Regions from separate parts of the Streptomyces sp. NBC_00271 genome, predicted to be linked through region 1. Evidence: riboswitches for the same ligand, from Rfam matches in the RefSeq annotation. Region 1 holds a riboswitch; the other holds the start of a gene.
What was found. Region 1 has a riboswitch for cyclic di-AMP ahead of OG798_RS26465 (M23 family metallopeptidase). Riboswitches for the same ligand answer to the same signal wherever they lie in the genome.
Positions count from the first base shown of each region.

Region 1 (7,137 bases):
TACGGGCCGGCGTGTGGACCCTTAGCTCAATTGGCAGAGCAGTGGACTTTTAATCCATTGGTTGTGGGTTCGAGTCCCACAGGGTCTACCGAAAAGCCCCAGGTCAGAGGGAATCTGACCTGGGGCTTCGGTGTGCTTGGGGAGCGTGGGGCCCGAGGGCTCAGCCCGCCGTGAGCTCCGGCAGGGGGAGCGTGTGCTGGGTCTGGAGGACCTTGGCGCGCAGGTAGCGCACGTTGTGGGCGGTGGTGAAGACGCCCGTCGGGACGCGGTGGGAGACCGTGACGCCGAGGTCGCGCAGCTGCTCGGCCTTGTCCGGGTTGTTGGAGAGCAGGTCCAGGTCGTCGATGCCGAGGGCCTGGAGCATCTGGGCCGCCGCGGCGTAGTCGCGGCCGTCCTCGGGCAGGCCGAGGGCGGCGTTGGCGGCGTACGTGTCGAGGCCCTGGTCCTGGAGGGCGTACGCGTCGAGCTTGTTGTAGAGGCCGATGCCGCGGCCCTCCTGACGGAGGTACAGGAGCACTCCGCCGCGCTCCGCGATCTGCTCCACCGCCTCGCGCAGCTGCGGGCCGCAGTCGCAGCGGGCCGAGCCGAAGACGTCACCCGTCAGGCATTCGGAGTGGAGCCGCACCAGCGGGGTCGCGCCGGGCGTGCCGAGCACGACGGCGAGGTGCTCCTTGTCGTCGACGAGGCCGTGGAAGGTGACCAACTGCGCGTCGACCGAGTAGCCGTCGCCGAAGCGCAGGGGCACAGTGACGCGGGTGCGCACCGTGGCGGTGGGGAATTCGCGCATGTTGTCTCTCCGGTCCAGCGGGTGTGGTGCGAGTTGTGCCGGTGGTGCTTCAGTTTTGAAGCACTGCCTCGGAGACAGACAGTACACGGTGCTTTAAAGTTCAAGCAACGACTTTGCTCGATTCTGTGTCGTACGGCTCACTAAGAGTGCTGTCGTACGGGTCACGACGAACGCCGTTGCCGACTACGAGGAACGCCGTCGCCGACTCACGAAGAACGCCGTCGCCACGGCAGATCTTCCCCGCAGGCCCCGGGATTCTCCCCCTGGATGCCGCGGGTGATGGCCCCGCAGATCTCCTCCAGCTGCCCCACCTGCTCGGGGGTCAGCCGGTCGAAGACCGCCGTCATGACCTGCTCCGCGTGACCCGGCGCCGCCCGCTCCAGAACGGCCATCCCCTCGTCCGTGAGGACCGCGACCTGGGTGCGCTTGTCGCTGTGGCAGCCTTCTCGGCGCACCAGACCGTCGTTCGCCAGCCGGGTCACGCCGTACGTCAGCCGACTGCGGGTGATCTTCAGGATCTCGGCGAGGTCGGTCATCCGCAGCCGCCGGTCCGGCGCCTCGGACAGCATGGCCAGGATGGAGTAGTAAAGGTGGGGCATGCCGGTCTCGGCCTGGAGCTGCCGGTCGATCGTGTCCTCCAGGAGCGAGGCGGCGCCGATGTACGCGCGCCAGGCGCGCTGCTCGGCGGGGGAGAGCCAGCGGGTCGTCATGCCGCCAGTCTAGGTATTGTTTAAAACTTGAACCACTAGGAGCCCTGCGCTCGGAGCTGGAGAGTGCGCCCCATGCCCCACCCCTATGTCCTGTTGTCCGCCGCCGTCTCCCTCGACGGCTTCCTGGACGACACCGGCCCCGAACGCCTGCTGCTCTCGGGCCCGGCCGACTTCGACCGGGTCGACGAGGTACGGGCGTCCAGCGACGCGATCCTGATCGGCGCCGGCACCATCCGCGCGGACAATCCCCGACTGCTGGTCAACTCCGCCGAGCGGCGGGCGGCGCGGGTCGCCGCCGGGCGCCCGGAGTACCCGCTCAAGGTCACCGTCAGCGGTTCCGGCGACCTCGACCCGGACGCCCAGTTCTGGCACACGGGCGGCGAGAAGGTCGTCTATACGACGGACAAGGGCGCCGAGCGCGCCACCGACGCCCTGCGCGGACTGGACGTCGACGTGGTCCCGACCGGCGCCGAGCTGGACTGGCGCGTCCTGCTCGAACACCTCCACGACGTCCGCGGGGTGCGGCGGCTCATGGTCGAGGGCGGGGGGCGCGTGCACACCCAGCTGATGACACAGGGGCTGGCGGACGAGTTGCAGCTCGCCGTCGCGCCGCTCTTCGTGGGGGAGCCGGACGCGCCACGGCTGTTCGGGCCCGGGGGATATCCGCCGGGCCGGATGCGGCTGGTGGAGACGCGACCGGTCGGGGACGTCGTCCTCGTCCGCTACGTCCCCACCGCACCCGGGGAAGGCGCCCTCGCCTCCGCCGCGGACCGGCACTGGCTGGGCGTCGCCTGTGAGCTGGCGGCGCTGTGCCCGCCCTCGGAGACGGCGTTCAGCGTGGGGGCGGTGGTGGTGGCGGCCGACGGCACCGAGCTGGCGCGCGGGCACTCGCGGGAGGGCGACGACCCCGTCGTGCACGCCGAGGAGGCGGCGCTCGCGAAGATCGATCCCGCGGATCCGCGGCTGCGCTCCGCCACCGTGTACAGCAGCCTGGAGCCGTGTGCGCGGCGGGCGTCCCGGCCCGCGCCCTGTGCGCGGCTGATCCTCGACGCGGGGGTACGGCGGGTGGTCACCGCGTGGCGCGAGCCCGACACGTTCGTGACGGAGGCCGACGGGAACGGTCTGCTCGTGGCCGCGGGGGCGGACGTCGTCGTACTGCCGGAGTTCGAGGAGCGGGCCGTGGCGCCCAATCGTCACCTTCTCGCGGCCGGCTAGGGGCGGCCCCGCGGTCGTCCGCGAAAAGCCTGGTGAATCGGGCCCCGCGGATGGCGTACACTAATTTCAACGACGCGGGGTGGAGCAGCTCGGTAGCTCGCTGGGCTCATAACCCAGAGGTCGCAGGTTCAAATCCTGTCCCCGCTACTGAAGGCCAAGGGCCGGAACTCGGAAACGAGTTCCGGCCCTTGGTTTTTTCCCGTTCACCGTCCCGGTTTTCTTGCCGCCGGATTTCCCGATTGCCGTCCCGCCCCGATTTTCCCTGCCGACCCGACTTTCTGTAGTCTTCCGCTCACTATGAGTTGTCATCGGTGGCTGGTCCGGCGCGCGCCGGCGCTCGCGCTGCTGCTCGCCGTGTGCGCGCTGTTCCTCGGGGCCTGTCACGGCGGTCATGACTTCGTGCCGGACGGCGGGACCGTTGTCGCCCCGGCCGGGCACCACCACGGGCGCGGCGGAGCGGGCGGCGTCCGGTGGTCGGCCTCGGACTGACGTGTCCCCCGGTCGGCCCCTCACCGCTCGCCCCCCGCCCCCGTCCCGGGAAGCCTGGACGGGTGGGGCAGCAGCAAGGAGGCGCGCGGTGGGCCGAGGAGCCGTACGGCGAGCCGGGCGAGGAGTCGTGTGACGAGCCGTACGACCGGTCCGGTGGGCGGTTGCCCGAGGACCCCGTGCCCGATCCCGGACTCGGGGACGAGTCGGAGCCCCGCCCGGCCGACGCGGACCGGTGCCGGATCTCCTGCGCGCGCAGCCTCGTCCGGGTGCTGCCCGCGCTGCTCATCCTGGTCGGCGCGTTCTACGACTACTTCACCCCGATGGCCTTCACCGCGGGCCCCCTCTTCACGGCCGCGCCGCTCGTGGCCGCCCCGCTCTTCTCGCTGCGCGGCACCGTGCTCACCGGCGTCGCGGCGCTCGTCGCGGTGCTCACGACCCACATCCGGCTCGGCATCGTCTTCAAGGTGGACGCGCTCACGGAGGTCGCCACCGTGGCGACCGTCGGCGTGCTGGCCGTGCTCATCAACATCCTCGTCCGCCGCACCGACGAACGACTCGCCTCGGCCCACCAGATCGCCGAGGCGGTCCAGCGTGCCGTCCTGCCGGAACCCGACCAGCGGATCGGCGGCCTCGACGTCGCGGCGCGCTACGAGGCCGCGCAGGCGGGCGCGTTCATCGGCGGCGACCTGTACGCGGTGCAGGACTCCCCGCACGGCGTACGGCTGGCGGTGGGCGACGTACGAGGGAAGGGCATGGACGCGGTGGCCGCCGTCGCGGTGCTCATCGGGGCGTTCCGGGAGGCGGCCGAGCAGGAGGCCACGCCGGAGGCGGTCGCGCAGCGGCTGGAGCGGGCGCTGGCCCGCGAGGGCACCCGGCGCGGGGGCGTCGACGCCTTCGAGGGGTTCACCACCGCCGTCCTCGCGGAGATCACGCACGAGGGCGGCCTCGTAAGGATCGTCAACCGAGGCCACCCGCCACCGCTGCTCCTGCACGCGGACGGAACACTGGTCACGCTCGCCGCCGCGAACCCCGCACTGCCGCTCGGCATGGGCGAGTTGGGCAGCTGGCCGGACCGTGCCGAGGAGACGGAGTTCCCGCACGGGGCCACGCTCCTCTTCCACACGGACGGACTGTCCGAGGCCCGCGACGCGCAGGGGCGCTTCTACGATCCGGCCGCGCGCCTGGCCGGACGGACCTTCCCCGGCCCCGACGCCCTGCTGGCCACGCTCGTGGAGGAGGTCCGGCGGCACACGGGTGGCGCCCTGACGGACGACATGGCCCTGCTCGCCGTACGGCGGCCGTAGCCACGGAAGGGGCTTTCTTGATCGATGTCACGAGGGGTGATCGGTCGATGCCCCTCCGCATAACGACTGACGCACCGTCAAATAACCGCCAAGTAGGGAAGCGCGGCCAACTCGCCCGAATTCCGCCGGTCGTGGGCGGTAAGTCCTGGCCGAAAGTCGTTAATGATCAGTACGAACAGCTTGGAATCCGGTACCCGCGTCTATTAACGTTCGATAACGCAGCGCGGTCGTCCCAGCCGTCACAAGAGTCGGCTCCGTGCGCACGCGCCGAATCCCGCGAGGGAACCGGGGAACCACCAACTTGGGGTGAATCGAGCGTCTTTCACGGTGGAGACACCGTGGGTTGACGCGCGTAGGAGACCTTCCTGCTCCGAACCCGTCAGCTAACCCGGTAGGCGAGAAGGAAGGAAAGGAGCACGCCCACGTGGCGTCCAACCGGCCCGCCCAGCCCACTTCGTTCCCGCCGAACGACACCCAGACTTTTGGCTACGCCTACGGCAAGGACGAGGGCCCCTGGGAGGAGTGGAACCCCACCGAGGATTCCATCCGTCCCCTCCGCGGCCGGCACCGCGTCTCCAAGCAGCGCGGCGGGGGACTCGCCCGCAGCTCCACGGTCCTCGGTGTCGGCGTCATCGCCGCCGTCGGCGCGGGCGGCATGGCCACCGCGGCGCCCGGCAAGCCGCCGGTCTCCATCTCGCTGCCCGACCTCTCCTCGGTCACCGAATCGGCCAAGGCACTGATATCCGACGGCGGTCCCAGCACGCCGAAGGGCTCCGCCACCCCGCTCACCAGCGCCGGTGTGACCAGCGCCGACGCCGCGCAGGGCAACACGGACGCGGGCGAGGCGCTGCGCGCCCGCATCATCCAGCAGGCCGAGTCGCAGCAGGACCAGATCGACAAGGCGGCCCAGGACGCCGCCGAGGCCGCCGCCGCGAAGAAGGCGGTCGCGCTGGCCGCCCAGCAGAAGGACGACGCCGAGGCCAAGGTCGCCGCCGCGAAGAAGAAGGCGGACGAGGACGCCAAGCAGAAGGCCGAGGCCGCGCGCCTCGCCGAGCTCGCCAAGAGCTACTCGCTGCCGACCTCCTCGTACACCCTGACCTCCCGCTTCGGTGACGCCGGTTCCATGTGGTCCTCCGGCTATCACACCGGCCTCGACTTCGCGGCCCCCACCGGCACGCTGATCAAGGCCGTCCACAGCGGCACGATCACGGAGGCGGGCTGGGCCGGCTCGTACGGCTACCGCACCATCCTCACCCTCGACGACGGCACGGAGCTGTGGTTCTGCCACCAGTCGTCCATCAGCGTCAGCGTGGGGCAGAAGGTGGCCACCGGCGACGTCATCGGGCGCGTGGGCGCGACCGGCAACGTGACCGGGCCGCATCTGCACCTGGAGGTTCACCCGGGCGGCGGCAGCGCGATCGACCCGATGGCGTGGCTGCAGAGCAAGGGCATCAACCCCTGATCGTTCCCAGGGGCCGTGTGCGGAATACGGCAATCCGGTACGCCTGTTGAAATAAGGCATGACTTCCCTTCGCAAGCTCGGCTCCTCCGACCTCGAGGTCTTCCCGCTCTCCCTCGGCGGCAACGTCTTCGGCTGGACCGCCGACGAGGCGCAGTCCTTCGCCGTGCTCGACGCCTACACGGCCGGGGGCGGCAACTTCGTCGACACCGCCGACGGCTACTCCGCGTGGGTCCCCGGCCACAAGGGCGGTGAGTCGGAGACGGTCATCGGCAAGTGGTTCGCCGCGCGCGGCAACCGCTCCGATGTCGTCCTCGCCACCAAGGTCAGTACCCACCCCGAGTACAAGGGCCTGTCCCCGGCGAACATCAGGGCCGCCGCCGACGCCTCGCTGCGCCGCCTCGGAACGGACTACATCGACCTCTACTACACCCACTTCGACGACACCTCGGTGCCGGTCGAGGAGATCATCGGCGCGCTGGACGAACTGGTCCGGGCCGGCAAGGTCCGGGAGATCGCCGCCTCCAACATCTCCGCCGAGCGGCTCGCGGAGTCCGTGGAGTTCTCCGACCGCGAGGGTCTCGCGCGCTACGTCGCCCTCCAGCCGCACTACAACCTCGTCTCGCGCGACACCTACGAGGGCCCGCTCCAGGAGGTCGCCTCCCGGACCGGCCTGGCCGCCGTCCCCTACTTCGCGCTCGCGTCCGGCTTCCTCACCGGCAAGTACCGCCCGGGTACGACGGTCGAGTCCGCGCGGGCCGCGGGCGCGGGCAAGCACCTCGACACCGAGCGCGGCATCCGCGTCCTGGCCGCCCTCGACGAGGTCGCCGTGGCCCATGACGCCGAGGTCGCCACGGTCGCCCTCGCCTGGCTCGCCGCCCGGCCGACGGTCGCGGCGCCCATCGCCTCCGCACGGACGGTCGAGCAGCTGCCGGCCCTGCTGGCGGTCGCCGACCTGACCCTGACGGACGCGGAGGTGGCCAGGCTGACGGAAGCGTCCGCCTGAGAGCTAAGACTGGTAGGGGTTGTACGCGGGGTACGGCGTCGCCGGGGCGGGATACGGGGTCGTCGCGCCGGCGGGGTACGGGGGCGCGCCGGCGGGGTTCGCCTGGCCGGGCACCGGCGCGTAGCCGTACCCGGGCCACGGCGGCGGTAGCTGCGGCGGCACCGGTA
Region 1 covers NZ_CP108070.1:5,801,417-5,808,553, reverse strand. The annotation lists tRNA gene OG798_RS26500 (tRNA-Lys) at 16-88, shown strand; gene OG798_RS26495 (GTP cyclohydrolase II) at 161-787, opposite strand; gene OG798_RS26490 (MarR family winged helix-turn-helix transcriptional regulator) at 994-1,497, opposite strand; gene OG798_RS26485 (dihydrofolate reductase family protein) at 1,570-2,712, shown strand; tRNA gene OG798_RS26480 (tRNA-Met) at 2,786-2,859, shown strand; gene OG798_RS26475 (hypothetical protein) at 3,010-3,201, shown strand; gene OG798_RS26470 (PP2C family protein-serine/threonine phosphatase) at 3,378-4,505, shown strand; cyclic di-AMP (ydaO/yuaA leader) riboswitch at 4,761-4,918, shown strand; gene OG798_RS26465 (M23 family metallopeptidase) at 4,930-5,967, shown strand; gene OG798_RS26460 (aldo/keto reductase) at 6,026-6,970, shown strand; gene OG798_RS26455 (PrsW family intramembrane metalloprotease) at 6,974-7,137, opposite strand, start outside.

Region 2 (7,137 bases), 3.4 Mb from region 1:
TTCCGGTAGCGATCACTCGCCCTTGCTGGGCCCGTTCTCGGGCGTGCCGGTGCCGGTGCCTGTTCCAGTGTCGGTGCCCCGGTCCGTGCCGTCGTCGCGGGCCGCGCGCCGTGCCCGTACGGTGCCCGCGACCCGCTGGAACGTCCGCGTCAGCTGGTGCAGCGGATTGCCCTCCGGGCCGGCGGACGTCTCGTGCGCACCGGACGCCGTCGTCCGGAGGTCTCGGAGATCGGCCAGTGCCGCATGCGCGAGTTCGGTCGCCTCGCGGTACTGGTCGCGCGACTTCGTCATGGCGTCGAGTGCCTCGGCGTAGACAGCCACCAGCGCCCGCGCCTCCTCCAGCGTCAGCAGCTTCCAGTCCTCCCGGAGGCCGGTGAGGGCGTCCTCCGCCGCTTCCGGCAGCGGCCGGGGCAGCGCCGCGTACCGCACGACCTTCTCCAGGAGCTCCGTCGGCTCCGAGCCGTCGAGGAACACGCTGCGTACGGTGCAGTCCTGCTCGTCGTAGCCGGGCCGGGCGGGGGAACCGGGCAGAATCACGGCGCCGCCGCGCGGCACCCGTACGCCCAGGTCGTACAGCGCCCAGTTGACCGCCTGGAACTGCTCGGGCGCGGCGCGGTGTTCCACGACGCGGTGGCGCAGACCGGGCGGGAGCAGCCGGGCCAGCGGGAGGCGACCGCGTTCGTCGGTGGTCATCGCCTCGTGGATGACGACGTTGATGCTCCAGCTGTGCTGCGCGGCCTCCTTGAGCAGGCGGCGCAGTGTCTTGTCCTCCTGCGGCAGCGGGTTGATGTCCCGCAGCTGGAGCCCGGCCACGATGTCGTGGTCCCAGGGGACCTCGTGTCCCTCGGGCCAGAACATGGTCGCGGGAGAGGGCCACGCGAGGTTCCAGGGCCGCTCCGCCTCGGCCACCAGCGTCCAGCGGGTTGCTTCGGCGGCGTGTTCGCGTCCGTCCGTCGTGAGCCGTGCGCGAACCGTCACGGCGTCGTCGACCAGCCAGCGCGCCTCGAAGACACGCCCCTCGGAGTCCGAGGGGTTCTCTGCCTCCAGGAAGTCGTGGATGGTCTCGTCGGCCTTCAGCCTTCGCAGGTTCTCCCTGAGGATCTCCTGCGGGGCGGGCCCGATGTGGCGCCCGCCGGCCAGCCAGACGGTTTCCGGGGCGGTGGCGCGGGCGGTGGAGGGCTTGGGCATGAGTCACTTTGCGATGGGAGGCGGCGTGGCCTCCCAGTATGGTCAGCGCGGGTGGCGAGCCGGGCGGCGAGGCCCGCGTGGATCACGTACATCCCGTATTGCGGAGCTTTGGCCTTTCCGGTGCCTTATATGTGCTTTGAGGTGCTGGAGATGTCGCGGCGTCCGTCACGCCGGGCGCAGCGCGCCGTGGATCGCGTTCTGTCCGGCGAAGAAGAGGGACTCTTCGCGTATCGAGGCACCCGGGCTGGGGGCGTGGATCATCATGCCGTTGCCGGTGTAGAAGCCGACGTGGCTGACGTTGTCGTAGAAGAAGATCAGGTCGCCGAACTGGATGTCGGTCAGGGGAATCGCCGCACCGGCGGTCGCCTGCCCGTGCACGGTGCGCGGGAGTGCGACTCCGGCGGCCCTCCAGGCGGCCTGGACGAGGCTGGCGGAGTCGTACGAGTCCGGTCCGGTCGCGCCCCAGACGCACGGCTTGCCGATCTGCTCGCGGGCGAAGGCGAGGGCTTTGGCGGCCTTCCCGCCGTACGCCGACTCCACGGCGCCGACCGCTCCGACGGCCATGTTGACCGCGCCGGTGCCTACGGGCATACCCGCGGCCAGGGGCATCCCCATACCCATGGGCATGTCCGTGACCAGTGGCATTCCCGCGCCGAGGGACATGTCCGCGCCGAGCGGCATGCCCGTGGCCAGTGGCATCCCCGCACCGAGGGGCATGTCGGCACCGAGGGGCATCCCCACCCCCATGGACATGTCCGTGGCCAGGGGCATTCCCGCGCCGAGGGACATGTCCGCGCCGAACGGCATCCCCGTACCCATGGACACGTCCGCACCGAGAGGCATCCCGGTGCCCATGGACATGTCCGGGCCGAGTGCGGTCGACTGCTGTCGCTGCCACTCCTGCGCGGCCTGCTGGCGAGCCTGATCCTCCGGGGTGGGCCAGACACCCTCGGCCGGACGTGACTCGATCGCCGCGGGCCCGGGGTTCCACTGTGCGGCGTGCTTGGACACCAGCTCACGGGCCAGCGCCAGCTTCCGCTGGATCTTCTCCTTGGACGTCTTCAACGAGGACTGCGCCGGCCCGGCGGGCAACGCGGGCAGCAGGGCCGTGGCGGCCTCCTGCGCGGGTCGCGGCGCAGGCTCCGGCGCGGCCGGCAGCGCGGCGACGGCCCTGGCCGTCAACTCGGCCACGGGCCCGGCGGCCGCCTCGGCGGAGGGGCCCGCGGTCAACTCGAGAACGGGGCGGGCGGTCAACTCCCGCCCACGGTCGCCGAGTCCGTCCTCCGGCCGCTTCGCCGGGCCCGTGGGCCGTGCTTCGGCCGGGGGCTTCGGCATCCGGTCGGCCGGCAGCCTGGCCGGCGCGGACGGACCCAACTGCCTGCGCGCCGCGTCGAACCAGGTCTTGGTGATGTCGTCGAGGGCGGGGTCACGGCGCCTGCGCGCGGTTTCCGGCGCCGGGTTGACGCGGTTTCGGCTCCCCGTGGTCATCGCGCGGGTCCCGTTGACGAACCCCACGGCGTTCTCGGCCTGGTCGTAGAGGGAGCTGATCCGCTGCTGCACCTCCTCGCGGCTCGGACCGTCCGCGCCACTGAGGGCGGCCGTCGCGCGTGCGGAGTCGGGCATGCCAGGGAGGCTGTTGCCTCCAGGGCGCGGGGTTCGTTCCGGCGCCATGGGAGCCGTACTCCTTCCGTACTCCGCCTACCGGGCCGGCTGTCGGGTTCGGGCGGAAGATTCCGGAAGGCATGCCCTACGGCCCTTGCCCGGTGGGGCAGTTGGGCCGATTCACCCCAAGGTCGGTTGGGTCCTGGTTCCGGTGGCCACGGGGGCGCCGGATTCGGCGGAGGTCGCGCGACCCGGCGAGGTTCGCCGGAGGGAGTCGTGCGGCCTACAGCCAACTTAGCCAATTTGTGTGCCTGGTGTGAAGATTGGAGCGCGAACTGTCCGATATGTAATTGTGACCTTCGTCTACGTGTCCCGGCCGCGACCAGGATGTCGTACGACCGCCGTGCGCCCCATGGTCGCCGCGAGCGTGCGCAACCGGCGCCAGTCCAAAGGGGGTTGGGCCTCCGGCACGCCGGGCCGGTCCCTGGGGACGCGGACGCGCAGCGCTCCGGGTTCGACGCGGCAGTGGACCGGGGCGGGCAGGACCAGGGCCTCGCCGTCGATGCCGGCCTCGATCTCCGCACGGTCGGCGTCGATGACCACCTCACGGGTGGTCAGGACCGCGATTCCGTCCGGCGCGGGGTCCAGCACGAGCACGGCGGCCTCGGCCGCGCTGTCCACCGTGATGCCGAGGACACCGAGCAGCCCGGAGTCGAGCCGTTCGCGGCGGCCGAGACCGGCCGGATCGTTGGTGCGGTAGGGGTTGTTGCTCACCAGTACGGCCTGCGGGGCGTCGAGCGTCGTGTCGCCGGTGCGGGCGGTCAGTCGCGGCCCGCGCTGGCGGGTGAGCAGGTCGGGCAGGAGGTCCAGGATGGTGCCGATCTTGTCGTCGCGGTACGCGGGACTCTGCACGACCGCCGCGTACGCTCCGAAGGAGGCGTTGTTGACGAACGGGTGGCCGCCGGCGAAGCCGAGGTCCACGCGGAGTTCGACGCCGTCGGTGAGGGCGTCCAGGCAGGTCGCCGGGTTGTCGCGATCGAGGCCGAGATCCATGGCGAAGTGATTGCGGGTGCCGGCGCAGACCACCAGGAACGGCAGACCGTGTTCGGCGGCGACGGCCGCGACCAGCGCCTGGGTACCGTCACCGCCGGCGACGCCCAGCAGATCCGCGCCGTCCGCGACGGCGGCCCGGGCCAGCGCGGTGACGTCCTGGTGCTGGTCCGGGTCGAGGAGCACGACCTGCGCGCCGAGCCGCTCCGCCTTCTCCCGCAGTCCGAACTTCGCCACCTTGCCACCGCCGGAGTGCGGGTTCATGAGGAGGAAGGGTCGCCGCGGCGGTGGTGCCCTGCGTTCCTTCGGGCGCGGGGCGTGCGTCCGGTCGCTCCGCAGGGCGTACCGGCCGCTCCAGACGGCCACGGTCCACAGTGCCAGCGACACGGGGATGGCCCAGAGCAGGCGGGCCACGGCGAACAGGGTGATCACGGCGCCGGGGGCGACGGCCGCCAGCACGGCCGCCACCCAGCGGAGCGGGCCGCGCCGGGTCAGCGCCCACCACAGCGCCGCCGCCGTGACGGCCACGCCGAGGAGCGCGGCCAGGAGCAGCAGTACGCCGTCCACGCCTCCGTAACCGAGCGGCAGCAGCACCGCCAGCGCCGCCGCGACCAGCGCGGCCCTGGCCGCCCACCGTTTCCCGTGGCCGACCTGCGCGCTCGCGTCCACACCCATCGCTCCTCCACGGACGTCGTAGAAGTCCGGCCCTGGTGGGCCCGGCCGCACGGAGGCCTGGTTCGGCGGGTCGTTCGCTGCGTGCGGGGTCGGCCATCGACGACACAGTCGTATGCAACCGTCGGGTAAGGCCCCGCGCAACCGCCACGCTCCGCCAGGGCCCGCGCCGACCGGGGCCGGTCCGGGCGGCTCTCACCGAACCCTTGGTCCACCCCTCGGGGCCGGGACCGTCCCGGCTGATGCACGATGGGCGGCGGCGGGCCCCGGCAGGACGCCGGGGTGGGGCGGGGAGGGACAGTGGTGATGAGTGGGCAGCGCGGCCGTGTCCTGGTCGTGGACGACGACGCGGCGATCCGCCGCTCGCTGGAGCGGGGCCTGAGGCTCGGCGGATTCACCGTGGACCTGGCCGACGGGGGCCGGCCGGCCCTGGCGGTGGCCCGGCGGACGCCGCCGGATGTGATCGTGCTGGACATCTCGATGCCCGACCTCAGCGGCATCGAGGTGTGCAGGGCACTGCGGGACGAGGACAACGACGTACCCGTGCTGATGCTCTCCGCACTCGACGAGACCGCCGACCGGATCGCGGGCCTGCAGGCGGGCGGCGACGACTACCTCGTCAAGCCCTTCGCCCTGCAGGAGCTGGTCCTGCGGCTGGAGGCGCTGCTGCGGCGCAGGCCGCCACGGGACAGCGGCACCGTACGGGCCGGCGGGCTGCTCCTTGATCCCGCCGCCCGCGGAGTGAGCCTCGACGGGCGGCCGGTGGAACTGACCCGCCGCGAGTTCGAACTCCTCCACTTCCTCGCCCGCAACGCCGGCATCGTGCTCAGCCGGGACCAGCTCCTCGAACGCGTATGGGGCTACGACTTCGAGGTCCGCACCGACGCGGTGGACACCTTCGTCAGCTATCTGCGCCGAAAACTGGAGACGTCGGGGCGCTCCCGGATCATCCACACCGTACGAGGCGTGGGCTTCGTCCTGCGCGACGACGACCCGCGGGAGCGGCCGTGAGACTGTCCACGCGGATCGCCCTGGCCGTCGGCGCCACCGTGCCCGTACTGGTACTGGCCACCGGCTGGCTGCTGCTGCGGCTGGTCGCCGCGGATCTGCACGATCAGCAGGACACGCATCTGCGTGAGCGCGCGGTGGCCGTCGCCAAGGACGCCCGGGGGCTGCTGCGCGCGAGCGCCGCCGACCGGTCGGCGGCGGTGGAGCAGGCCCGCGAACGCCGGGTGTTCACCTCGGCCCTGGACGTGGGCGTACGGCTGATCGGCCCCGAGGAGACCTTCACGGGCGGCCCGCAACCGGCGGCCGACGTGGCGCTGCCCGCCAGGGCGCCCGTGCCGGTCACCCTCCGTGCCGACGGCAGGAGCTGGCGGATCCTGTCGACCCGGGTGACGGGGGCGCGCCCCGGCGTGCGCGGCACCCTGTGGCTGTTCGCGTCCGACACCGCCGCCGACACCCAGGTGCGCCTGGTCCGACGGCGCGCGGTGACCGTCGCCCTGCTCGCCGCACCGCTGTCCGGGCTGCTCGCCTGGGCCGTCGCCACCCGGGCGAGCACACCGCTGCGCCGTCTGCAACGCCGGGCGAGCGGCCTCGACCCCCGCTCCAGTCCCACCCGACTCGATCACACCCCGACGCGGATCGCCGAGGTCGACGACCTCGCACACACCCTGCAGACCGTCCTGGCACGCTACGACGAGCAGGCGCTCAGGACCGCCGAGGCACTGGCCACCGCCCGCTCCTTCGCCTCGGCGGCCTCGCACGAACTGCGCACGCCGCTGATGAGCATGCAGACCAACCTGGAGATCCTCACCGAGCATCCGGAACTCGCCGGACCCGACCGCGACGAAGTGCTGCACGACCTGAGCCGCGAACACGCACGCCTCCTCGGGGTCCTCGTCATGCTGCGCGACCTCGGCCGCGGAGACCTCGTCGAGGCGGACGCCTTCGGCCCCGTCGACCTCGCCGACCTCGTCGAGGCGAGCACGGAGGACCAGCGGCGACGCCATCCGCACGCACGGGTGGTCGGCCACTGCGCACCGGGGCTGCGCGTACACGGCTGGGAGGCGGGACTGCGGAGCCTGGTGGACAACTTGCTCGTCAACGCCCTGGTCCACGGACACGCGGACGGGCAGCCCCTGCAGGTCGAGGTGACCTTGCGCGCGAGCGGCGCCGACGCGCTCCTCGTCGTCGAAGACCGGGGACCCGGGATCCCGCCCGCGCTGCGCACCGAGGTCTTCGCACGCTTCCGCCGCCGACCGGACAGCCCCGGCTCCGGCCTCGGACTGACCCTGGTCGCCCAGCAGATCGCCCTGCACCGGGGCGGGATCCGGGTACTGGACCGGCCCATGGGTCCGGGCACCCGCGTCGAGGTCACCCTGCCGCTGAGCGACGGCACCGCGGACACGGGGGCCACGCTTCCGCTCCCGCGCAACTGGATGATCACGACCGCCGACCGGCCACAAGAATTCCACAAAGACGGCTCCTAGCTTTCCCGGCGAGAGGGCAGTCGCCCGTGAACGCGGAGGAGTTCGTCATGCCAAGCACCAGGAAGACCGTGATCTCGGTCGTCTCGTTGGTCGCCGCCGGATCGCTGTTCGGCGCCGCCACGGCCGACGCCGC
Region 2 covers NZ_CP108070.1:2,354,297-2,361,433, reverse strand. The annotation lists gene OG798_RS11180 (hypothetical protein) at 13-1,188, opposite strand; gene OG798_RS11175 (C40 family peptidase) at 1,354-2,811, opposite strand; cyclic di-AMP (ydaO/yuaA leader) riboswitch at 2,868-3,038, opposite strand; gene OG798_RS11170 (diacylglycerol/lipid kinase family protein) at 3,154-4,515, opposite strand; gene OG798_RS11165 (response regulator transcription factor) at 4,819-5,523, shown strand; gene OG798_RS11160 (sensor histidine kinase) at 5,520-7,004, shown strand; gene OG798_RS11155 (hypothetical protein) at 7,052-7,137, shown strand, end outside.
Region 2: another riboswitch for cyclic di-AMP. It lies ahead of OG798_RS11175 (C40 family peptidase); the one in region 1 lies ahead of OG798_RS26465 (M23 family metallopeptidase).